DNA from 3 places in the Pseudarthrobacter sp. MOO13 genome. Region 2 is predicted to be linked to each of the others. Evidence: riboswitches for the same ligand, from Rfam matches in the RefSeq annotation. Region 2 holds a riboswitch; each other region holds the start of a gene.
What was found. Region 2 has a riboswitch for thiamine pyrophosphate ahead of thiC (phosphomethylpyrimidine synthase ThiC). Riboswitches for the same ligand answer to the same signal wherever they lie in the genome.
Positions count from the first base shown of each region.

Region 1: linked by a shared signal. The riboswitch ahead of AC4EEO_RS00400 (ECF transporter S component) and the one ahead of thiC (phosphomethylpyrimidine synthase ThiC) in region 2 are both predicted to bind thiamine pyrophosphate.
Region 3: linked by a shared signal. The riboswitch ahead of thiO (glycine oxidase ThiO) and the one ahead of thiC (phosphomethylpyrimidine synthase ThiC) in region 2 are both predicted to bind thiamine pyrophosphate.

Region 1 is NZ_CM177848.1:96,973-104,891, forward strand. Features, by position in the region: gene AC4EEO_RS00365 (Na+/H+ antiporter subunit A) at 1-57, shown strand, start outside; gene AC4EEO_RS00370 (Na(+)/H(+) antiporter subunit C) at 54-575, shown strand; gene AC4EEO_RS00375 (Na+/H+ antiporter subunit D) at 572-2,173, shown strand; gene AC4EEO_RS00380 (Na+/H+ antiporter subunit E) at 2,170-2,715, shown strand; gene AC4EEO_RS00385 (MrpF/PhaF family protein) at 2,712-2,990, shown strand; gene mnhG (monovalent cation/H(+) antiporter subunit G) at 2,980-3,393, shown strand; gene AC4EEO_RS00395 (DUF4235 domain-containing protein) at 3,394-3,657, opposite strand; TPP riboswitch at 3,877-4,017, shown strand; gene AC4EEO_RS00400 (ECF transporter S component) at 4,085-4,708, shown strand; gene AC4EEO_RS00405 (ABC transporter ATP-binding protein) at 4,708-6,255, shown strand; gene AC4EEO_RS00410 (energy-coupling factor transporter transmembrane component T family protein) at 6,252-7,052, shown strand; gene AC4EEO_RS00415 (UDP-N-acetylglucosamine 1-carboxyvinyltransferase) at 7,159-7,919, shown strand, end outside.
Region 2 is NZ_CM177848.1:1,561,878-1,569,796, reverse strand. Features, by position in the region: gene AC4EEO_RS07305 (VOC family protein) at 91-966, opposite strand; gene AC4EEO_RS07300 (amidohydrolase family protein) at 1,067-2,149, opposite strand; TPP riboswitch at 2,230-2,337, shown strand; gene thiC (phosphomethylpyrimidine synthase ThiC) at 2,333-4,183, shown strand; gene AC4EEO_RS07290 (alpha/beta hydrolase) at 4,180-4,914, opposite strand; gene ffh (signal recognition particle protein) at 4,957-6,540, opposite strand; gene AC4EEO_RS07280 (glucose-6-phosphate dehydrogenase) at 6,625-7,919, shown strand, end outside.
Region 3 is NZ_CM177848.1:1,226,903-1,234,821, reverse strand. Features, by position in the region: gene AC4EEO_RS05855 (glutamyl-tRNA reductase) at 17-1,342, shown strand; gene moeB (molybdopterin-synthase adenylyltransferase MoeB) at 1,527-2,726, opposite strand; gene AC4EEO_RS05845 (TetR/AcrR family transcriptional regulator) at 2,811-3,476, shown strand; gene AC4EEO_RS05840 (DUF3107 domain-containing protein) at 3,521-3,745, shown strand; gene AC4EEO_RS05835 (hypothetical protein) at 3,772-4,074, shown strand; gene AC4EEO_RS05830 (thiazole synthase) at 4,137-4,949, opposite strand; gene thiS (sulfur carrier protein ThiS) at 4,954-5,190, opposite strand; gene thiO (glycine oxidase ThiO) at 5,187-6,476, opposite strand; TPP riboswitch at 6,472-6,590, opposite strand; gene thiE (thiamine phosphate synthase) at 6,618-7,310, shown strand; gene AC4EEO_RS05810 (RNB domain-containing ribonuclease) at 7,340-7,919, shown strand, end outside.

The DNA of each region.
Region 1 (7,919 bases), 1.5 Mb from region 2:
CAGGACCAGGAACCGGACCGTATTCCTGCCGAGACCACCGCAAAGGGCAACGCATGAGCGTCAACCTGACCCTGCTGATCGTCATGGGCGCCCTCTATGCCTGCGGCATCTACCTGATCCTCGAACGCAGCCTCACCCGCGTCCTGCTTGGGCTGATGCTGCTGGCCAACGCCACCAACCTGCTGATCCTCTCCACCGGGGGATACGCCGGCCTGGCTCCGTTCTTCACCAAGGACACCCCCGCCGGTGACTACAACGACCCCCTGCCGCAAGCCTTGATCCTGACCTCGATCGTGATCTCCTTCGCCGTCACGGCGTTCATGCTGGGCATCATCTACCGCACGTGGGTCCTGGCCCGCCAGGACGATATCCAGGACGACGTGGAGGACCTCCGGGTGGCGGAAACACCGAGCTTCGACGCGGAGGACGACGCCGAAATCCCGGCCGAAACATCCGAGTTTCCGCTCGCCACCGTCACGGCGGGAGGCCGGGAAATGCCGGCCGAACAGGCAGCCGCGGAAGAACAGCCCGGCTCGCTCACCATCGAATCCGGCCCGGAAGGCGGCAAAAAGTGAACATCGCCAGCCTGGCCCCGCTCGCCGTCGTCCTTCCCATCCTGGGCGCCGCACTGACCTTCCTCCTGATCCGGCACTCCCGGGCCCAGCGGGCGGTCAGCATCGGACTGTTGTCACTCACCCTGGCCCTCGAATGCCTCCTGTTGGCGTCCGCGTGGAACAGCGGGACCGCCGCGGTGACCATCGGCGGCTGGCTGCCGCCCTGGGGCATCGTGATGGTGGTGGACCAGTTCTCCTCGCTGATGCTGGTGGTCTCCTCGGCAGTGAGCCTCGCCGTGCTGGTGTACGCCACCGGGCAAGGCATGGCCGACGGCGACGAAGACGCACCGGTCTCGATCTTCCACCCCACCTACCTGATCCTGGTGGCAGGGGTGTCCAACGCGTTCCTCTCCGGCGACCTCTTCAACCTCTACGTAGGCTTCGAGATCCTGCTGACCGCAAGCTACGTGCTGATGACCCTGGGCGGCACCGGGCCCCGGATCCGCGCCGGCGTCACCTACGTGGTGGTGTCGGTGGTGTCCTCCGTGCTGTTCCTGATCGCCATCGCCATGGTGTACGGCGCAACCGGGACAGTGAACATGGCTGACCTCGCCCTCAAGCTGGGCGACCTGGACCAAGGCACCAGGACCCTGCTGCACGTCATGCTGCTGGTGGCGTTCGGCATCAAGGCCGCCGTCTTCCCGCTGTCCTTCTGGCTCCCCGACTCCTACCCCACGGCGCCGGCACCCGTCACCGCCGTGTTCGCCGGCCTGTTGACCAAGGTGGGCGTGTACGCCATGGTCAGGACCGAGACGCTGTTGTTCCCCGGCGACACCCTGAACACGCCACTGATGGTGGTGGCGCTGCTGACCATGGTGGTGGGCATCCTTGGTGCGCTGGCGCAAAGCGACATCAAACGTCTGCTCTCGTTCACCCTGGTCAGCCACATCGGGTACATGGTGTTCGGGCTGGCCATGTCCTCCGTGGCCGGGCTGGCGGCTGCGGTCTTCTACGTGGCCCACCACATCACCATCCAGACCAGCCTGTTCCTGGTGACCGGCCTGATCGAACGCCGCGGCGGCAGCTCCTCCGTTGACCGGCTGGGCGGCCTGGCCAAGCTCTCGCCCCTGCTGGCAATGCTGTTCTTCATCCCCGGCATGAACCTGGCCGGCATCCCCCCGTTCTCCGGGTTCCTCGGCAAGGTGGGCCTGCTGCAGGCCGGCATTGAGCTGGGGACCCCGCTGGCCTACGCACTGGTGATCGGCGGGGTGCTGACCAGCCTGCTGACGCTGCTGGCCATCGCCCGCGTATGGAACCGGGCGTTCTGGCGGAAGCCGGAGGACGCCGAACATCCGGACCCCGTGCTGCTGGCCGGCCCCTCGGGGCGCGCCGCCGGTCCGGGCGCCAAACTCAACACGGTCACGCTCCTGCCGCGCACCATGGTGGGATCAACCCTTGGCCTGGTGGTGCTCGGCGTCGCGCTCACCGTGTTCGCCGGGCCGCTGTTCGGGCTCTCCGACCAGGCTGCGCGGGACATGCTGGACCGGGCCCCCTACATCCAGTCGGTCCTCGGCAGCAATACCGCCGTTCCGGCCACCGTGACGGGAGGAGGACGATGAGCCGCAAACGGATTTCGCTGCGGCAGGAGCTTCCCCTCCTGGTGTGGCTGGTGATCGTGTGGGGCGCCCTGTGGCAGGACTTCAGCCCCGGGAACCTGCTCTTCGGTGCCCTGCTGGCGGTAGGCGTTGCCAGGCTGTTCTACCTTCCGCCGGTGGAACTCAGCGGCCGGTTCAACATCCTGTACGCCGTGCCCTTCGCCTTTGCCTTCCTGGCGAAAGTGGTGGTTGCCAGCGGCCAGGTCCTGTACCTGGCCACCGTCCGCGGACCCAAGGTGACCAACGCCGTCGTCGCGGTGAAGCTCCGGAGCCACCAGGACCTGATCGTCACCGCCACCGGGCACGTGATCTCCCTGATTCCCGGCTCCCTGGTGGTGGAGGTGGACCGCCCGGCCTCCACCCTGTACCTGCATGCACTCAACATCACCTCCAAGCAGGACATCGAGGGCCTGCGGAACGAGGTCCGGTCCATCGAAGCGGGCCTGATCCGCATCATGGGGTCCGCCGAAGAACTCGAAGCCGTCCGAATGGAGGCGTCCGCATGATGCCTGTTGTCCTGGCGGTCACGGCCGTCATCTTCTCCCTCGCCGCGGGCGGGGCCATCATCAGGATTGCCCGCGGCCCTTCGCTGCTGGACCGGGTGCTTGCGGCCGATGTCCTGCTCGCCATCCTGGGCGGGGCCCTGTGCGTGGACATGGCCGTGAACCGGCACCTGAACAACCTGATGCTGGTGGTGGCCATCTCCATCATTGGGTTCATCGGGTCGGTCACGGTGGCCCGGTTCGTCGCCGACCGGAGGGTGAACCCCCATGAATCCTGACTTTTCCGGCGCGGACGCGTGGATCGACCTTGCCTCCGCGGTGTTCATGGTGGCGGGTGCGCTCCTGTCCCTGGGCGCCGCCATCGGGCTGCTCCGCTTCCCGGACCTGATGAGCCGCATGCACGCCGCCACCAAGCCGCAGGTCCTGGGCCTGTTCCTGCTGCTGGCAGCCATTGGGCTGCAGATGCGCAACTGGTGGGTTTGGCCGGTCCTGGTGGTGGCCTGGATCTTCCAGCTGCTCACGGTGCCGGTGTCCGCGCACATGGTGGGCCGGGCCGGCTATCGCACCAAGCACCTGCACCGGGAGCTGCTCGCCGCCGATGAGCTTGAGGCCGTAGTGCAAAAAGCCGCCGCCGAGGCTGCCCTGACGGACAACCGCGACGACGGCGAAAACCGCCAGTAGCTAGACGATGTCCTGCGTCTTGGCGAAGCGGGTGATGGCGCGCTGGGTGCCCCGGTTGGCCAGGACCTGGATGATGGCGCTGACGGACGCGGAGATCAGTGCGAAAGTCAAGGCCGACCGCAGGCTGGTGGGCACGTCCTCGCCCTTGCCGCTGGGCGGCTTCTGCCCGGTGGTCTTCTCCCAGATGGTGTTGACGAGCTTGGTGCCGACCAGGCCTGCGCCCAGGCTCACCGCGGTACCGAGCAGCTTGATGAAGAGGTTCATTCCTAGTACTCCTTGCGGGCGGAAAACGGACTGCCTCCAGCCTAGCCGTACACCCGGACCGGTCCGGGCAAGGGCATGGCCGGCATCCTCTCGGGCCCGCTGACGGCGGTCCGCGGTCACATCCGGTTCAACAGCCGGCATGGCCGCCGCCCAGCCCCCGCCAGGTGTAAACTTGACCACGCCCAAACCGGGCAGTATCTACACGCGAACATCAACATTCAAAAACGACAGGGGAGCGCCGCCGTCGGACAACCTGGCCATGCCGGGAACCGCAGGTGGGCGCTGAGAGTGCGGGACAGCCGCAGACCCTCGAACCTGATCCGGTTAGTACCGGCGCAAGGGAGTCGAGTTCTCAAAGTGTCCGGCCGGACCGGCAACGGTCCGCCAGCCGGAGCCACTTTCCCCTCCTGTTACCCAGGAGGATCACATGAGTACTGCTGCAATCAAGAAGACCACCAGTAAGTCCTGGCGCGTCGTCGACATCGTGGTGGCGGCCTTGGTGGCCATCGCCGGCGGGGTCATTTTCTGGGCCTGGGACCAGGGCGCCGCCGCCCTGTCGGCCCCCATGAACGCCGCCTACCCGCCCTTGACCGGGATCCTGGCCGGCGGCTGGATGATTCCCGGCGTGCTGGGAATGCTCATCATCCGCAAACCCGGAGCCGCCCTGTTCTGCGAAACTGTGGCCGCAACGGGCGAGCTCCTGATGGGTTCCCAATACGGCGCCTCCGTCCTTTTCTCCGGTTTCATCCAGGGGTTGGGCGCGGAAATCATCTTCGCGGTCTTCGTCTACCGCAAGTTCAACCTGCCCGTCTCCCTCGTGGCGGGGGCGGCCGCGGGCTTCTTCTGCGGCCTGAATGACTCATTCGCACCGTGGGGCTGGAACATTGCCTACTCCGGGGCGGACAAGCTCGCCTACATCGTCCTGACCACGGTGTCCGGCGCCGTGCTGGCGGGCGCGTTGTCCTGGCTCGCCACCCGCGGCCTGGCCCGCACCGGGGTGCTGAGTTCCTTCGCGTCCCGCAAGGCTGCAACGGAGCCAGTTTTCTCCTGATGGCACCTTCCCAGGACGCCGCAGGAGGCGTGCGCCCTGCCGCCGTCACGGCCCGCGGCTGGGGCTGGCGGCATGCCGGTAGGGCCAAACCTGCCGTCCACGCCCTCGACCTGGATATCCGCCCCGGCGAGCGGGTACTCCTGCTCGGTCCCTCGGGTGCCGGGAAGTCGACGCTCCTGCATGCCCTCGCCGGGGTCCTGGGCGACATCAACGACGACGGCGAGGCCGGCGATGCGGACGAGTCCGGTTCGTTGCTGGTTGACGGCGCCCCTCCCCGCGAGCGTCGCGGCCGCTCCGGCCTGATGCAGCAGGACCCGGAGACGCAGGTGGTCCTCTCCCGGGTGGGGGACGACGTCGCCTTCGGCGCCGAGAACCTTGCCGTGCCCCGCGACGCCATCTGGGCGCGCGTGCACGAGGCGCTTGCCGACGTCGGACTGTCCCACCTCCCGCTGGACCACCCGACGTCGGCCCTCTCCGGCGGTCAGAAACAGCGCCTGGCGCTGGCGGGCATCCTTGCGATGCGTCCCGGGCTGATCCTGCTGGACGAGCCCACCGCCAACCTCGACCCGGACGGAGTGCTGGAGGTCCGGGACGCCGTGGCACGCTGCCTGGACAAGACCGGGGCCACTTTGGTGGTGGTGGAGCACCGGGTTTCCGTCTGGAAGGACCTGGTGGACCGGATCGTGGTCCTGCAGCCGGGCTCCGCCTCGGATCCCGCCGTGCTCCTGGACGGACCTCCGGACCGGGTGCTCAGCGAGGCCCGGGCCATGCTGACGGCGGCCGGAGTCTGGGTGCCGGGGTATGTGCCGGCCACCCGCCGCCGGTCCGGCATCCCGGCCGCCGTAACCGGCAACCTCCTGCTTGCAGCCGAAGACCTGGCGGTCTCCCGCGAGCGTCCCCGCCGCAAAGGCTTCCGGAAGATTCCGCCGGTTCCTGTCCAGGAGGGTGTTGCCGCGCAGGTCCGGGCCGGCCAGGCGCTGGCCGTCACCGGCCCGAACGGCGCCGGAAAATCAACGTTCGCACTGACCCTTGCCGGGCTCCTTGAACCGGTGTCCGGAAAGGTGTCGGCCGCGGTGGACCTGAGCCGCGGTGCCGGGATCGACCCCTACGCGTGGAAGGCAGAGCAGTTGATCTCACGGGTGGGCACCGTGTTCCAGGAACCGGAGCACCAGTTCGTGACGGGCAAGGTGTTGGACGAGCTGCTGTTCGGGCCGCGGCACCTGGGCCACGGCGAGGACCGGGTGGAGGAGCTGCTGGAGCGGCTGCGGCTCACCCAGCTGGTGGACGCCAATCCCTACACATTGTCCGGCGGTGAGAAGCGTCGGCTGTCGGTGGCCACGGTCCTGGCCGCCAGCCCGCAGGTGCTGGTCCTGGACGAGCCGACGTTCGGGCAGGACGCCAACACCTGGGCGGAGCTGGCCTCGTTCCTCTCCGAACTCCTGGACGCCGGCACGGCCGTGGTGTCCGTGACCCACGACGCCGAATTCACCCGGGCTTTGGGCGGGGCCGAGCTGCGGATGGCCGCCACGGAACCGGTGGCGCCATGAGGCAGCAGCTGACCCTGGACGGCAACCGCGCCCTTCTTGCCCGGGCCAACCCGCTCAGCAAATTTGCCGCCGTCGTGCTGATCACCGCGGTCCTGGCGCTGTCCATCGACTGGGTTTCCGCGTCCGTGGCGCTGGTCTTCGAACTGATCCTGTTTCCCCTGGCCGGCCTCACCGTGTCCCTGCTCTGGCAGCGGGGCTGGCCGCTGATCCTCGCCGCCGCCATCGGCGGCTGGAGCACGTCCATCCTGGCTCCGGACAGCGGGAGGATCCTGCTCGACGCCGGCATCTGGACCATGAGCGAAGGCTCCCTCCAGCTGGGCATCGGCTTCCTGCTGCGGGGCTTCGCGATCGCCCTTCCGGCGGTGCTCCTGATGAGCTGCACCGATCCGACGGACCTTGCCGATGCGCTGGCACAGAAGGCGCGCCTGCCGCACCGGTTCGTCCTGGGAACCCTGGCGGCGATGCGCCTGGTGGGGCTCATGGCCGAGGAATGGCAGACCATCGGGATGGCCCGGCGTGCCCGCGGCGTGGGGTCGCGCGGCAACGTGGTCCAGCGGGTGAAGGCGACCCTGGGCCAAAGTTTCGGGCTCCTGGTGCAGGCGATCCGCCGCGCGTCGAGGCTTGCCGTGACCATGGAAGCGCGGGGTTTCGGCGGCGGGCAGCGAACCTGGGCCCGCGAATCGACGTTCAGTGTGCTGGACCTGTGGGTGGTAGGCGGCGGCGTCCTGATCGCCGGGTGCGCCCTCGGTGCGGCGCTTGCCGCGGGCCGTTGGAACATGGTGTGGCTGGGCAGCTAGCAGGGTTACCTGCCGGTACTATCGCATGTAGCGGGTAGGTCACCCCGGATACTCCCTCGGATGGCCATACCGCGACCTTCTATCTCATTTATGATATATTCGCGTCATGACTCAGGAGACCGCCGGCCACGTCGCCGCCATGTTGAGGAACGCCCGGACCGAGAAGGGCTGGACCCAAGGCCAGTTGGCTTCCGAACTCGGAACCAGCCAAAGCGCCGTCGCCCGGATGGAACAAGGCAAGCAGAACCTCAGCCTCAAGATGATCCAGCGGCTGGAGACCATCTTCGACCGGAGCATCGTCAACGTGGGCAAGCCCAGGATGACGCACCTGCGGGTGGAGGGCGGCCGCACCCTCTCCGGCGCGGTGGACGTCAACAGCAGCAAGAACGCCGGCGTGGCGCTGCTGTGCGCCAGCCTGATCAACCGGGGCACCACCGTGCTCCGCCGCCTCGCGCGGATCGAAGAAGTCAACCGCATCGTTGAAGTGCTGACCAGCATCGGCGTGGAATGCACCTGGCTCAACGACACGGATCTGCGCCTGCGCCGCCCGGCCGTCCTGGACCTGGAAGGGATGGACGTTGACGCGGCCCGGCGAACCCGCAGCGTCATCATGCTGCTGGGCCCCCTCCTGGACGAGTCACGGGAGTACCGGCTGCCCTACGCCGGCGGCTGCGACCTCGGCACCCGCACGGTGGAACCCCACATGCAGGCACTGCGCGAATTCGGGCTCTCGGTGGAAGCCACCGCCGGTTTCTACACGGTCCAGGCGCCTCCCGCGGACACCAGGGACCGTTCCTTCGTCCTCACCGAACGGGGGGACACCGTTACCGAGAATGCGATCATGGCGGCGGCCCACCGGCCGGGAAC
Region 2 (7,919 bases):
CTAGTAGCTGGGCACCGGCAGGCGCACGCGCCGGGCCGGGGCCGCAGATGGCAGTTCGCGGCACCGGCCGGCCTCCGCCGGCAGCGCAGCTCAGCGGACGGCCACCCGCAGCCGGTTGCGCCACGGATCCTCGAACCGGAGTTCGGCACCGGTGTGGTGCGCGGTCACTCCGGCGACCTTGAGGCGGTCAGCCAAGGCGCCGACGTCGTCCCCTGACGGAACTTCGATGAGGACTTCACCCAGCCCAAGGGTGTCCTTGCGGGGGCCGGCCCCGCGGCTGTTCCAGACGTTCATGGCCATGTGGTGGTGGTACCGCCCGGCGGAAACGAACAAGGCCTGCCCGTGCCAGCCCGCCGTCTTTTCGAAACCGAGGGTGCCCACGTAGAAGTCGCGCGCCGTCTGGACATCTCCCACCTGGAGGTGGACGTGCCCCACGCCTGCGGCCGTCACGCGCTGGCCCTCAAGCGATTCCTCGGTGAGGTGCTGCTCCAGGTAGCGCTGCGGGGGAAGGGCAAGGCTGTCCATCACCACGTCCGTCCCGTTCCAGGACCAGTTGCTGCGCGGCCGGTCCCAATACAGTTCGATGCCGTTGCCTTCCGGATCGGTGAAGTAGAAGGCTTCACTGACCAGGTGGTCGGCGCTGCCGGTGAAGGACATCGGCTCGTATTGGGCCGCGGTGGCGATGGTGGCGGCGAGGGAGGCCTGGTCTTCAAACAGCAGCGCGGTGTGGAAGAGTCCGGCCTCTCCCCTGCCGGGCAGGTTCAGCCCGGGGGCCGGAGCCAGGTGCACCAGGGGGCGGCCAAGGCGGCCCAGGTACAGTCCGCCGTCCTGCTCGGCCACCACCTCCAGGCCCAGTGCGCGCTGGTAGTAGTCGGTCATGACCTTCATGTCCCCCACCTTGAGCATCACCGTGCCCATGGCGAGGTCGGCAGGAAGCAGGTCCTGGCTGTTGGCTGATGCGGTCATTGGAGGCTCCTTGGATTGGCGGCCGTCCCGATGGCGGCCTGTCACTTCTTAAAATTACTTGAAGCTTCAATTTATTCCAAGTCCCGGGGGCCACGTTGGGTCAACGGATAATGCGGCCGCCCAGCACGACGTGTTCCAGCCTGCCGATGGTCTCCGGGACCGCCCGTGGGTCCTCACGACAGACGATCACATCGGCGCGTGCGCCTTCTTCCAGGCCGTCCGCTCCGAGCCAGCGGCGGGCTGCCCAGCACGCTGCATCCAGCGCTGCAGTCATCGGCAGGCCCGCACCGTGCAGGGCGAGGATTTCGTCCGCGATGCGGCCGTGGCCGATGACGCTGCCGGCGTCTGTTCCGGCGAAGATGCGCACCCCCGCTGCGTGGGCCTCGGCCACGCGCTCCAGCCTCCGCTCCCAGAGGGACCGCATGTGGGCTGCGTACCGTGGAAACTTCGGCTCCGCTTGGGCGGCAATGTCCGGGAAGGTGGCGATGTTGATGAGGGTGGGCACGATCGGCACGCCCTGCCCGGCGAACCGGGGCAGGTGCCGTGGCAGCAGCCCGGTGGCGTGCTCGATGCAGTCGATGCCGGCGTCGAGCATCTGGTCCAGGGTGTCTTCGGCGAAGCAGTGGGCCGTTACCCGGGCACCTTCGTCGTGTGCAGCCTGGACCGCGTCGCGGACGACGGCGGCAGGAAAGGACGGCGCCAGGTCACCGGCGCCCCGGTCGATCCAGTCCCCCACCAGTTTGACCCAGCCGTCCCCGTCCCGGGCCTGCTTGCGCACGGCCTCAACGAGGTCCTCGGGTTCGACCTCGTGGGCGAAACCGCGCAGGTAGCGCCGCGTCCGGGCAATGTGCCGGCCTGCGCGGATCAGCACCGGGAAGTCCTTGCCGCCCTGCATCCAGCGCGTATCGGCGGGCGAACCCGCATCACGGACCAGGAGGGTTCCGGCGTTGAGGTCCGCAAGCGCCTGTTCCTGCGCTACGGCGGCCTCCACCGGACCGGCCGGCCCCAGCCCGATATGGCAATGGGCGTCCACGAAGCCCGGCAGTACCCAGCCGTCGAATACCCGGTCGGGTGGCTGTGCGGGCGGGCGGAACGTGAGCTTGCCGCCCACGGACCAGAGTCCCTGCCGCAGGCTGTCCGGTGCAGCCAGGACGGGTCCGCGAAAGTGAATGATTCCTGCCATCCGGGCATCCTTTCGTTGCCCGGTCAGGCTAGCATCATCGATTGTTACAACGGGCTTCCGGAGGGCTGTGGTAGCTTCGTTGCTGACCACACGGGTGCCCCTGCAGGGGCTGAGATCGGGCTGCCGCAGCCTGCGACCGTTGAACCTGTCCGGGTAATGCCGGCGAAGGAAGTGAGTATTCCCTTGAGTACACAAAACACCCAGTTGAACCCTGCCCTGGTGCCGTCCGGTTCCGATGCGGCCAACGGACCCGGCACCGGATCCAGTGGCGAATCCCACGTCCAGGTGACGCAGTCGCTGAAGTCGCATTCACTGGCTTACATCGACGACGCCGGTTCCGGCATCCGGGTCCCGGTCACCGAGATCGCGCTGGAGCCATCACCCAACGGGCAGCCGAACGCACCTTTCCGGACCTACCGGACGGCCGGACCGGGAAGCGACCCCGTCCGCGGCCTGGAGCCCTTCCGTGCCGAATGGATCGTGGCGCGCGGGGACACCGAGGCCTACACCGGCAGGGAACGCAACCTGCTCGACGACGGCCGCTCGGCCGTGCGCCGGGGCGCTGCCTCCGCGGAGTGGAAGGGTGCCCGGCCGGTGCCCCGCCGCGCCGTCGACGGCCATACGGTGACCCAGATGCACTACGCCCGGCAGGGCACCATCACGCAGGAAATGCGTTTCGTGGCGCTGCGGGAAAACTGCGACGTGGAACTGGTCAGGAGCGAGGTAGCCGCCGGTCGGGCCATCATCCCGAACAACATCAACCACCCTGAGTCCGAGCCCATGATCATCGGCAAGGCGTTCCTGGTGAAAATCAACGCCAACATCGGTAATTCTGCCGTGACGAGCTCCATCGCCGAAGAGGTGGACAACCTGCAGTGGGCCACCCAATGGGGTGCCGACACGGTGATGGACCTGTCCACGGGGGACGACATCCACACCACCAGGGAATGGATCATCCGCAACTCCCCTGTCCCGATCGGAACGGTTCCGATCTACCAGGCACTGGAAAAGGTCAACGGCGAAGCCAACGCGCTGACCTGGGAAATCTTCCGGGACACCGTCATTGAGCAGTGCGAGCAAGGTGTGGACTACATGACCATCCACGCCGGTGTCCTGCTGCGGTACGTCCCGCTCACGGCCAACCGGGTGACGGGCATCGTCTCGCGCGGTGGTTCCATCATGGCCGGCTGGTGCCTGGCCCACCACCAGGAGAACTTCCTGTACACGCATTTTGACGAACTTTGCGAAATCTTCGCGAAGTACGACGTCGCGTTCTCCCTGGGGGACGGGTTGCGGCCCGGCTCCACGGCGGACGCCAACGACGCGGCGCAGTTCGCTGAACTGGATACGCTGGCCGAGCTGACGCAGCGCGCGTGGGAGTACGACGTCCAGGTGATGGTCGAAGGCCCCGGGCACGTACCGTTCCACCTGGTCCGGGAAAACGTGGAGCGGCAGCAGGAGCTGTGCAAGGGTGCGCCGTTCTACACGCTCGGTCCGCTGGTGACCGATGTCGCGCCCGGCTACGACCACATCACCTCGGCAATCGGGGCCACCGAAATCGCACGGTACGGCACCGCCATGCTCTGCTACGTCACGCCCAAGGAACACCTGGGCCTGCCCAACAAAGACGACGTGAAGACCGGCGTCATCACGTACAAGATTGCGGCCCATGCAGCGGACCTGGCCAAGGGACACCCGGGGGCGCGCGAGCGGGACGATGCTTTGTCCAAGGCCCGGTTCGAATTCCGCTGGCGCGACCAGTTCGCGCTGTCGCTGGACCCGGAGACGGCGGAATCGTTCCACGATGAGACGTTGCCGGCCGAACCCGCCAAGACGGCGCACTTCTGCTCCATGTGCGGACCCAAGTTCTGCTCGATGCGGATCAGCCAGGACATCCGGAATGAATACGGCTCGGCTGAGGCGCAGGCGGCGCTCACTGAGGCGGCGTCGGGGATGCGGGCGAAGAGCCAGGAGTTCCTGGCCGCCGGCGGCAAGGTCTACCTTCCGGAGTTGCAGGTGCCCGCCGGCAGCTAGGAGGCCCGGGCCGGCTCGCTGCGGCTGACCTCGCCGATGAACTGCCTGATGGTCCGGTCGCCTTCCACCGAATCATGGGGCCGGTGCCCGCCCGCGGCAACGCGGTGCAGGGCACCGGTCTCCCGCAGGTAACCGGCAATCTCCTCGTACAGCGGCTCCCAGCCCCCGGTCAGGACCAAGGTGGGGACCCCGGGAACAATATGCAGGGGCGCTTCCCACGACGGGACCTGGAGCCGCAGCCGGCGCGCGGACCGTTTCTCCTCCGCGGTGGCAGGCTGCTGCAGGTCCGTGGCATAGACCCGCCGGACGAACTCCCGTTGGAAGTCCTCATCACTGAGCTGGTGGCGGACCTCGAGAAGCGGCTTCATCAGGCTGATGTGTGCCGCCGTGGCCGGCAGCTCCGCGGTCAGGGAGAGGCACGCCGGTTCCACCAGGGTCAGGGAGTAGACGAGGTCAGGGCGTTCGACGGCCGCCATCATGGCAGGAATGGCTCCCTGGGAGTGCGCCACCACGTGTCCGCCGGCGGCGCCGCGGCCATCATCGGCCAGGGACCGCAGCACGATGGCAGTGTCCTCGGCAAATGATGATTCCACCGGCTCCGCGACGGCGTCATAGCCCTGGCGGCGAAGGAACAGGGCGTCGAAAGACAGCGCCATGCCGTGCTGGCGGGGCCACGCGGCGGCGCCGAAAGCACCGGCGCCGTGCACGAAAACTACCCGCTGCTTGAACATGACCCAACCCTATTCCACGGCACCGACATCCGTGGGGAACTGCTACTTGCCCAGGAACTTGTCGAAGCCCTTGGGGAGGTTCAACTGCGACGGATCGAAGTCGCCGCCCTGCTGGCCGAACGCGGCACCGGTGGGCAGCGCCTTGCCCGCATTGGCGCGCCGGGCCTCGGCCTCCTTGCGTTCCTGCGCAGCCTTGGCCGGATTGCCGGACTTCGCCTTCTTCTTCGGCGCGTTCTTGGCGTTCTTCCGCGCACCCCCACCGGCACCGGGCATACCCGGCAACCCGGGCATTCCCGGCATGCCGCCCTGGGCCATCTTCTTCATCATCTTCTGGGCCTGCGCAAAGCGTTCCAGCAGGCCGTTGACCTCGGAAACGTGGACGCCGGAGCCGCGGGCGATGCGCGCCCGGCGGGATCCGTTGATGATCTTCGGGGCGAGGCGCTCGTGCGGCGTCATGGACCGGACGATTGCCTCGACGCGGTCAATTTCGCGCTCGTCGAACTGCTCCAGCTGCTGCCGGATGTTCTGCGCGCCCGGCATCATCATGAGCATCTTCTTCATGGAGCCCATGTTGCGGATCTGCTGCATTTGGGCGAGGAAGTCCTCGAGGGTGAAATCTTCCTGGTCGGCGAACTTCTTCGCCATCCGGGCTGCTTCGTCCTTGTCCCAGGACTTCTCGGCCTGCTCAATGAGGGTGAGGATGTCGCCCATGTCCAGGATGCGCGAGGCCATCCGGTCCGGGTGGAAGAGTTCGAAGTCGTCCAGGCCTTCGCCGGTGGAGGCGAACATGACCGGCTTCCCCGTCACCGAGGCGACCGACAGTGCGGCACCGCCGCGCGCATCGCCGTCGAGCTTGGACAACACGATGCCGGTGAAGTTGACGCCCTCATCGAAGGCGAGGGCCGTGTTGACCGCGTCCTGGCCGATCATGGAGTCGATCACGAAGAGGACTTCGTTCGGGACGATGGCGCGGCGGATCTGGCGGGCCTGCTCCATCATATCCGCGTCGACGCCCAGGCGGCCGGCGGTGTCCACGATCACGACGTCGTGCAGGGTGCGCTTGGCTTCCTCGACGCCGGCACGGGCAACGGCGACCGGGTCACCGGCAGGGTGGTCCAGCTCGGTGGACGTGGCGCCGGGGTGCGGGGCGAAAACGGGCACGTTGGCGCGCTGGCCCACCACCTGGAGCTGGGTGACGGCGTTGGGGCGCTGGAGGTCGCAGGCCACCAGCATGGGGCTGTGACCCTGGGCCTTCAGCCACTTGGACAGCTTGCCGGCCAGGGTGGTCTTGCCTGCACCCTGGAGGCCGGCCAGCATGATGATGGTGGGTCCGCTCTTGGCCAGCCGGATCCTGCGGGTTTCGCCGCCCAGGATCTCCACGAGTTCCTCGTTGACGATCTTGACGATCTGCTGGCTGGGATTCAGGGCAGCCGAGACCTCGGCGCCGAGCGCACGTTCGCGGACCTTCCCGGTGAACTCGCGGACCACCGGAACGGCGACGTCTGCGTCCAGCAGGGCACGGCGGATCTCGCGGACCGTGGCATCAACATCGGCCTCGGTGAGGCGGCCCTTGCCGCGGAGATTTTTGAAGGTTGCTGTCAACCGGTCAGAGAGTGAATTGAACACGCGCCGTGAACTTCTTTCAAGAGATGATCGGGACTCGACTACCTAGGGTATCAAGTCAGCCACGTCAGATGGCATGCTGGCAAAATGACGAGCCAAACATCTGTGCAGACATTGCTCATCCTCGGCGCCTCCGGCGACCTCACCGGCCGGCTCCTCCTTCCCGGCCTTGCCCGGCTGGCGGCGGCGGGCCGGGCGGAAGGACTCCGGCTGGTAGGTGCCGGATCGGATCCCTGGACCAAGGAACAGTGGCAGGACCGGGTCCGCTCGTCCTTCGCCGCCGCAGCCGGCGCGGCGGACGGCCCGGGGAAGGAAGCCCTCGAAGCACTGCAGCAGGAAACGGCCTACCACCAGGTGGATGTCACGGCCAAGGATGCCCTGGCGTCCCTGCTCGCAGGGCTCAAGGGCCCTGTGGCCGTCTACTTTGCACTTCCGCCCCGCATCAGCCAGCAGGCCTGCGAGACACTCCAGCCGGAGGAGGTTCCCGAGGGCACCCGGCTGGTCATGGAGAAGCCGTTCGGTTCCAGCGAGGAGTCGGCGCGCTCCTTGAACCGTACGCTCGCCCGACTGGTTCCGGAGGACCACATCCACCGCGTGGACCACTTCCTGGGCAAGGCGACAGTGCTTAACATCCTGGGCCTGCGGTTTGCCAACAACTTCCTGGAGCCGGTGTGGAACCGGCAGCACGTGGAGAAAGTGGAGATCTTCTTCGATGAGGACCTTGCCCTTGAGGGCCGGGCCCGCTACTACGACGGTGCCGGCGCGCTCCGCGACATGATCCAGAGCCACTTGCTGGAGGTCATGGCCCTCATGGCCATCGAACCTCCAGCCACTATCGGCGAGCGCGACCTCCGCGACGCGGTATCCAGCGTGCTGCGGGCCAGCAGCGTCCGTACACCGTTCACCGGCACTACCCGCCGGGCGCGCTATACGGCGGGATCGATTGCAGGGAAGGCCGTCCCCGACTACGCAAAGGAGGCGGGGGTGGATCCCGGCCGAGGAACGGAGACGCTTGCGGAGATCCAGGTGGACATCGACAACTGGCGCTGGCGGGGAGTGCCGTTCATCCTGCGTTCCGGAAAGGCGCTGGGCGACAAGCGCAAGGAGGCGGTGGTCACCTTCCTTCCCGTACCCCACCTGCCGCGGGGATTCACGGGGGTGGACTCCCCCAACCAGCTGCGGATCGGGTTTGGTCCGGACACGCTGGAGTTCGACGTCGACGTCAACGGCCCGGGGAACATTTTCAGCCTGGGCCGGGTCACCTTGGAGGCGGAGTTGAGTGCCTCAGACCTGCTGCCGTACGGGGAGGTGCTGGAGGGCGTCCTGACCGGAGACCCGTTGCTGTCTGTCCGCGGCGATACCGCGGAGGACTGCTGGCGGAT
Region 3 (7,919 bases), 330 kb from region 2:
CTATGATTGGTCTGCTGTGGTTCTTTTCTCATTGGTGGCTACACACGCCGACATCGATCTTGAAACCGTCGCTCAGCTGAGCAACGGTTCCTCAGGGATTGCCGCGTCCACCCTCATCGAATCCCCCGCCGTGGCCGGCGCCGTGGTCCTGGCCACCTGCAACCGCTTCGAGATCTACGGTGAAGCCCCCAACGCTGCCGACGTCGAGGCTGCCCGCGCCGCCCTCGTCGCCCGCATCAGCGAGGCCAGCGGCTTGGCTGAACCCTTGGTCTCGCGTTCGTTCAATACCCGTACCGGGCCCGAGGTGACCCAGCACCTGTTCGCCGTGAGCGCCGGGCTTGACTCCGCCGTCGTCGGTGAGCGCGAAATTGCCGGGCAGGTACGGCGGGCACTGATTACCGCACAGCACGACGGCACCGCCAGCGCCGGACTGGTCCGGCTCTTCCAGGCCGCGTCCAAGACCGCCAAGGACGTCGGCGCCCAGACTGCCCTGGGTTCCCGCGGCCTCTCCATTGTCTCGGTGGCCCTGGATCTTGCCACCGACCTTTCCGAAAGCCCCGACTGGTCTGCAAAGAAGGTAGTGCTTTTCGGAACCGGCGCCTACGCAGGCGCCACCATGGCCCTCCTCCGCGAACGCGGCTGCACGGACATCAGTGTCTACTCGTCTTCAGGGCGGGCCGAAGGATTCGTGGCAACACGCGGCGGCACGGCGCTGGACGCCGAGTCCCTGCGACCGGCGGTTGCTGCGGCTGACGTCATGATTGGCTGCAGCGGTTCGGACACCCGGGTGGAAGCCGATGAACTGGCCGAGGTCCGTGCGGATTCCACGCAGCCGTTGATCGCCATCGACCTTGCCCTCACCCACGATTTCGACCCCGCCGTCGGCGAACTGGACGGCGTCGAGCTGCTCACCCTGGAATCGGTGCGCCTCGCTGCCCCACAGGAGCAGGCCGAATCGCTGACGCACGCAAGCGGCATCGTCAACGGCGCCGCCAGGGCGTTCGAACAGGAACGCGAAGCCCGCTCGGTGGACTCCGCCATCGTTGCCCTGCGCCGCCACACCATGAACGTGCTGGACGCGGAGATGGAAAAGGTCCGGGCCCGCCACGGCTGCACCGCCGCCGCGGAAGAAGTCGAATTCGCGCTCCGACGGATGGTCAAGCAGCTGCTGCACGTTCCCACCGTACGCGCCCGCGAACTTGCCGCCAACGGGCAGCAGGATGACTACGTGGCCGCTTTGGAAGCCCTCTACGGCATCACCGTCGAGCAGCCCGGAGCCGCTCCGGCCGCAACCGCGGAGGCCGAATGCCCGGTGGACCACACAGGCCGCGAAACCGCCTGACGTCCCGGCAGCAACGCCCGCTCACTTCCTGCCCCAATTGAGCCAACGCCCGCTCACTTCCTACCCCCCATTGAGCCAACGCCCGCTCACTTCCTTCAAGAAAGTGAGCGGGCGTTGATTTGGAAGCTGTCGAAAGTGAGCGGGCGTTGGGGAAATTGGTGTCGAAGGTGAGCGGGCGTTTCCGTCAGTAGACGGGCTTGTCAGGCTCCACCTCGCGCACCCAGGCCAGGATCCCGCCGTCGAGGTGGCTGACCCGCTGGTAGCCTGCCTGGCGGGCCGCCGCGAGGACGTTCGCCGAGCGCGTCCCGGCCTTGCAATGGAACACGATGTCCCGGTCCTGCGGGAGTTCGCCCCACGCCTCGCCCGCCAGGATCCGTCCCTGCGGGATGAGCTTGGCTCCGTCGATCCGGACGATGTCGTACTCGCCGGCCTCCCGGACGTCCACCAGTTCGAAGTCCTTGAGCCCGGCTTTCCGCGATGCCAGCATGGTGGCCAGCTGGGTGGCGGTGATGGTGTGTTCCGTGTCCGTGGTGGACGCCGGGGCAATCCCGCAAAACGCCTCATAGTCCGTGAGTTCAGTGATGGGCTCCGCCGCCGGGTCCTTGGCGACCCGGATCTCCCGCCAGCTGCCGCCCAGGGCATCGAACAGCGCCACGCGGCCCAGCAGGGAGCGCCCGACGCCGGTAATCAGCTTCACCGCTTCGGTGACCATCAGCGAGCCCACGGCGGCGCACAACATACCGAAGACGCCGCCCTCGCCGCAGGAAGGCACGGAACCGGCGGGAGGGGCCTCGGGGTAGAGGTCCCGGTACGTGGGGCCGTGCTTCTCCCAGAAGACACTCACTTGTCCGTCGAAGCGGAAGATGGAGCCCCACACATAAGGCTTGCCCAGGATCGCGGCGGCATCGTTCACCAGATACCTGGTGGCGAAGTTGTCAGCGCCGTCCAGGATCAGGTCGTACTCTGCGAACAGTTCAAGCGCATTGCCCGAATCCAGGCGCACGTTGTGGAGCCGGACATCCACCAGCGGGTTCAGGGCGGCGATGGCATCGCGGGCCGACTCGATCTTGGGCCGTCCCACATCCTGCACGCCATGGATGACCTGGCGCTGCAGGTTGCTCAGGTCCACCACGTCGTCGTCGATGATGCCCAGCGTCCCCACCCCTGCCGCGGCGAGGTACAGCAGTGCTGGTGAACCGAGGCCGCCGGCTCCGATGACCAGCACTTTGGCGTTCTTGAGCCGCCGCTGCCCCAGCGCGCCGATCTCGGGAATGATCAGGTGCCGGGAGTAGCGTTCCACCTCGGCAGACGTCAGGGCAGCTGCCGGTTCCACCAGCGGATCCAGCGAATGGGTTGAAACATTTGCGGTGAACGTCGAAGCCATACTTCAATGTATGCCCCGGGATACCGCCGGGTCATATTACCCCGCAGTAAAGTGAATGTAACTGCAATGGAAAGAAGGACAACTGTGGTCCCTGAAGCACGGGCTGACCGCCCGCCCGCGGCCGAACCGCAAACTCCCTCCCGCCCCGCAGGCCAACGGTCCGCCCGGCTGCCCCGGGACGAACGCCGCGCGCAGTTGCTTGCCGCCGCCCAGGAAGTTTTCGTTGCGAACGGCTACCACGGGGCCGCGATGGACGAAATTGCAGAGACTGCCCACGTGAGCAAGCCTGTCCTGTACCAGCACTTCCCGTCCAAGCGTGAGCTGTACCTGGCCCTGCTGGAAAGCCACCTGACGTCACTGACCGAGCTGATGCTGGGGGCGTTGAACTCCACCACGGACAACGACGAGCGCGTTCAGGCCGTCATGCGCGCCTACTTCCACTTCATCGCCAACGACGACCAGGCACACCGCCTGGTGTTCGAATCGGACCTGATCAACGATCCCGATGTCAGCTCCAGGCTGGAGACCTTTAATCGGACCTTCGCAGACGCCATCGCCCGGGTCATTGCCGAGGACACCAAGCTCCCCCACCTGGAGGCGGAGCTCCTGGGCCGGGGCCTTGCCGGGATGGCGCAGGTCAGCGCCCGGTATTGGCTGGAAACGGACGGCAACCTGGACCTCAACGTGGCCAGCGACCTCATCTACCGTTTAGCTTGGCGCGGAATCTCTCGCTTCCCCAAAGAGTCCTAGACTACAAATAAGACATCATCGACGAACCAGGCTGGGAGGCCCCCTTGGAAATTAAGATCGGCGTTCAAAACGTTGGCCGCGAAATCGTGCTCGAATCAGACCAGGATGCTGAGACGGTGGCCAAGACTGTTGGTGAAGCCATCAATGACGGCACCCAGTTGCGCCTGAAGGATGACAAGGGACGCCTGATCATTGTGCCCGGCAACGCACTTGCCTATGTGGAAATTGGCGCTGAAGAGGTCCGCCGCGTAGGTTTCGGCCAGTTCTAGGCTGACCGCACGTTCCAAGGAGATCCATGCTGTCGCTGACCATCGTGGTGCTTGCCACGCTCGCCGCCGGGTTTATCGTCTGGGCCAATGACAAACGCCATTCCCGATACGGCGCGGGCGTGCCCGCCGGGATCGCCGTGGGCGTCGCGGCGATGGCGTGGATCATCCTCATGACGGCAGGTTTCGGCTACCTTCCGGGTTTGACGTGGCTCCCCTGGGTCCTGCCCATCGTCCTCGGCACCGCCGCGGCCATTGCCGCCGTCGCCTACCTGGGCCGCACCCGGACACGCCATGACACGGAACGGCTGAACGCGGTCCTGCGGGGCTGAACCGGACTGAGTAAAGCTGTGGCCACCACCCGGACGGGTGGTGGCCACAGGCTTTTTATGGGCTAGAGGAACTCGGCCCGGCCCTCCATCGCCGATGAGGCCAGGGCGTGTTCCCGGCGCGGGATGCGTCCGGCTGCCCTCGCCAACCTTCCGGAAACCACGGCGTGCTTGAACGCTTCCCCCATCAGCGCCGGGTTCTGCGCCCGCGTCACGGCTGTGGCCAGCAGGACGGCGTCGCAGCCCAGTTCCATGGCCAGGGCGGCGTCGGAGGCCGTACCGATGCCCGCGTCCAGGACCACGGGAACCGAGGCCCGGGAGACGATGAGTTCGATGTTGTGCGGGTTCAGGATGCCCAGGCCGGTGCCGATCGGTGCGCCGAGCGGCATCACGGCGGTGGCACCAAGATTTTCCAGCCGCAGCGCCAGCACGGGATCGTCGTTGGTGTAGGCAAAGACCTTGAAGCCGCGGTTGACCAGCTGCTCGGTGGCGTCAACGAGTTCCACGGCGTCCGGCAGCAGGGTCTGCTCGTCGGCGATGACTTCCAGCTTCACCCAGTCGGTTTCGAGGGCCTCCCGGGCCAGTTCCGCGGTGAGGACAGCGTCCCGGGCCGTGAAGCAGCCAGCGGTGTTGGGCAGGACTTTGATCCCGTGGTCCACCAGCAACTGGAACAGAGAGCCGGTTTCCGCGGTTGAGTAGCGCCGCATGGCCACCGTGGTCAGTGCCGTCCCGGAGGCCAGGAGCGCAGCGCCCAGGCCGTCCAGGCTGGGCGCACCGCCGGTACCCATGATGAGCCGGGATCCGAGGGCGACGCCGTCGATCACCAGGGTGTCATCTGCGGCTTGGCTTGCGGTGTTGATGGTGCCGGTTTCGGTCATGGGGTCAGCCTCCTTGTACTGCAGTGACGAGTTCGATGTCGTCGCCGTCGGCGAGCGCGGTACCGAACCATTGGCTGCGCGGCACCACCTGGGCGTTGTGGGCGACGGCGACGCCCAGTTTCCTGCCGTCCGTCGCCTGGCCGTTGGGGGCCAGCGGCCGCCCGGTGACCTGGCTGACGAGCGTGGTGATGGAGGCGCCGTCGGCCACCGTGTGCGGGTTTCCGTTGAGGGTGATGTTCACGCTGTCTCCTTCAGATGGGGGCTGGGGACGGCCACGGCCGACCCGGAAAAACGGTCCGGGGTGAACGGTGCCCAGCGGGGATCGGCGGCTCCGTCCAGGAGTGCCGTGCAGATCGCGGCGGCGGCGGGCGTGAGCAGCACCCCGTGCCGGAAGAAACCGGTCGCGATGATCAGCCCCGGCACGTGCCCGTCGGCTGGGCCCCCGGATCCCAAGGACGCCGCAACCCGGCCCAGCAAGGGTGCATTGTCGGGGGTTCCGGGGCGCGCCCGGGCGGTGCATTCCAGGAGTTCAAGTTCGGCGACGGCGGGAACCAGCGCCTGGGCGTCCCGGAGAAGCTGGTAGACGCTCCCGGCGCTCACGGCGTCGGAGAGGGCGTCCTCCCGTTGGGACGCGCCGATGACTGCCGTGCCATCCTCCCGGGGCACGATGTACACCGGGATCCCGTGGACCAGCCCACGCACCGTGGCTGTCACCAACGGGCGGAGGTGCTGCGGCACGGAAAGCCGGAGGATGTCCCCGTGCACCGGCCGCAGCGGCAGGTCAAGGCCGTGGGGCAAGCCGTCAAGGGACGCCGCGTGCAGGCCGTTGGCCACGACAGTTTCCCCCGCCAGGACTGTGCTGCCGCTCCCAAGGCGGACGCCGGCCACCGTCCCGTCCTTCCACAGCAGTCCGGCCGCCCGCTCCGGGACGGCAAAACCTTCCGTTGCACCGGCAACCGCCACCGTCGGGGTTTCCCGTACCGTTGCGGCGAGCGCCAGGCGCACGGACGCTATCAGCCTCCTCGGGTCCACCTGGTGGTCGGCCGGGGTGTCCAGCGCACAGGAGATCCCCGGGCTCAGCAGGGGTTCGCGGCTGCGGGCTTCACGCACGGTCAACGGTGCCACCTCCAGGCCGCTGGCCTGCTGCACTGCGCGCAGGTCCATCAGCGCCCGCCGGTCGGCAGCGTCGACACCGACAGCGAGGGTGGGTGTCATCAGGTAGCCGGTCCCGGCTCCGGCTGCTGCGGCGACGCCGGCAGCGAAGCCTGGCCAGCGGGATGATGCGTCGAGCATGAGTTCCAGGAGGTCCTCTTCCTGGTAGTGCAGCTCGCTGACGGGGGCCAGCATGCCGGCAGCGGCCCAGCTGGCGCCGGCGCCGGGCGCGTCATCGATGAGGGCAACGGACCTGCCGGAGCGCTGGATCTCCCAGGCGATTCCGTGTCCCACCACTCCGGCGCCGATGACGGCGACGTCGGCCCGGATGGCGTCATCGCCAAGTCCGGGCAGGCAGTTCCTGGTGCTGGTCATGGTGTGGTTCCTTCCCTACGCCGGTATTAGCCGGATCAGGTCAAGCGGTCGGCTCCGACGCCCTCTCAGCCCGGCGCTTTGTGACAGCTGCCGCGGGCTCCCGCAGTACCAGCCCAGTTTAGAGGAACTAGGCTGGCAGGCATGAATATGTCCCCCTCCTCCTTTCCTGCCCTTGGGGCGGCCCGACTGTACCTCTGCACGGATGCGCGCCGGGACCGCGGCGACTTTGCCCGGTTCGTGGATGCCGCGTTCGCCGGGGGCGTGGACATCATCCAGTTGCGCGACAAGAGCATCGAGGCAGCCGAAGAACTGGACCTGCTGGCGGTCTTGAAGGAGGCCGCGGTTCGCCACGGGCGGCTTTGGGCCGTTAACGACCGGGCCGACATCGCGGTGCTGTCCGGCGCACCGGTGTTCCACATCGGCCAAAAGGACCTCCCGTTGGCTGCGGCCCGGACGCTGGTCAACGGCAATGCGGCCATCGGGCTGTCCAGCCACAGCCCGGAGCAGGTGGATGCCGCCCTCTCCGCCGCTGCCGGGCCTTCCCACCTGGACTACTTCTGCGTGGGGCCTGTCTGGGCCACGCCCACCAAACCCGGCCGGACCGCCGTCGGGCTGGACCTGGTGAAGTACGCCGCCAAGGCCGCCGCGGAAGTACCCAACCCGGTGCCGTGGTTTGCCATCGGGGGCATAGACCACGGGAACGTGCACCAGGTGGCGGAGGCAGGAGCACGGAGGATCGTGGTGGTGCGTGCCATCACGGAGGCGTCGGATCCCGCGGCCGCTGCGGCCTCCCTGCTCGACGCGCTGGACGCTGCCGGCCCCGGGCCTGCGTAAACCCGGGACTTGGAGTTACGCTGACTTTTGTGTCACATCATCGGTTGGCTCCCAATGTCCGCGACCACCGGAACGCCTTGGAAGAGGCACTGGGCGCGTTGCGGACCGAACTCGAACTGCCGGGGCCTTACCCGGCCGCGGCAGTGGACGACGCCCGCGCCGCCGTGGCGGCCCTGAAACTGCCGTCCTATGACCTGACCGCCGTCGCATTCGTGACCATCGACCCCGCCTCGTCCACGGATCTGGACCAAGCCGTGTTCATCGAGCCGGACGGGGGCGGCTACCGGGTGCTGTACGCGATCGCCGATGTTCCTGCATTTGTTGCGCCGGGTGGTCCGCTGGATGCTGAAACCAGGCGCCGCGGGCAGACGTTCTACGCTCCCGACGGCCGGATCCCGCTGCACCCGGAGGTCATCAGCGAAGGGGCCGGGAGCCTGCTGCCGGGCCAGGAGTGTCCGGCTTTCGTCTGGGAATTCACGCTCGACGCCGACGCAGCAGTGACGTCCGTGGGCGTCAGGCGGGCGCGGATCCGCAGCCGCGACAAGCTCAGCTACAAAGGTGCACAAGCAGCCCTCGACGCCGGCACCGCTCCCCCCGTGCTGCAACTGC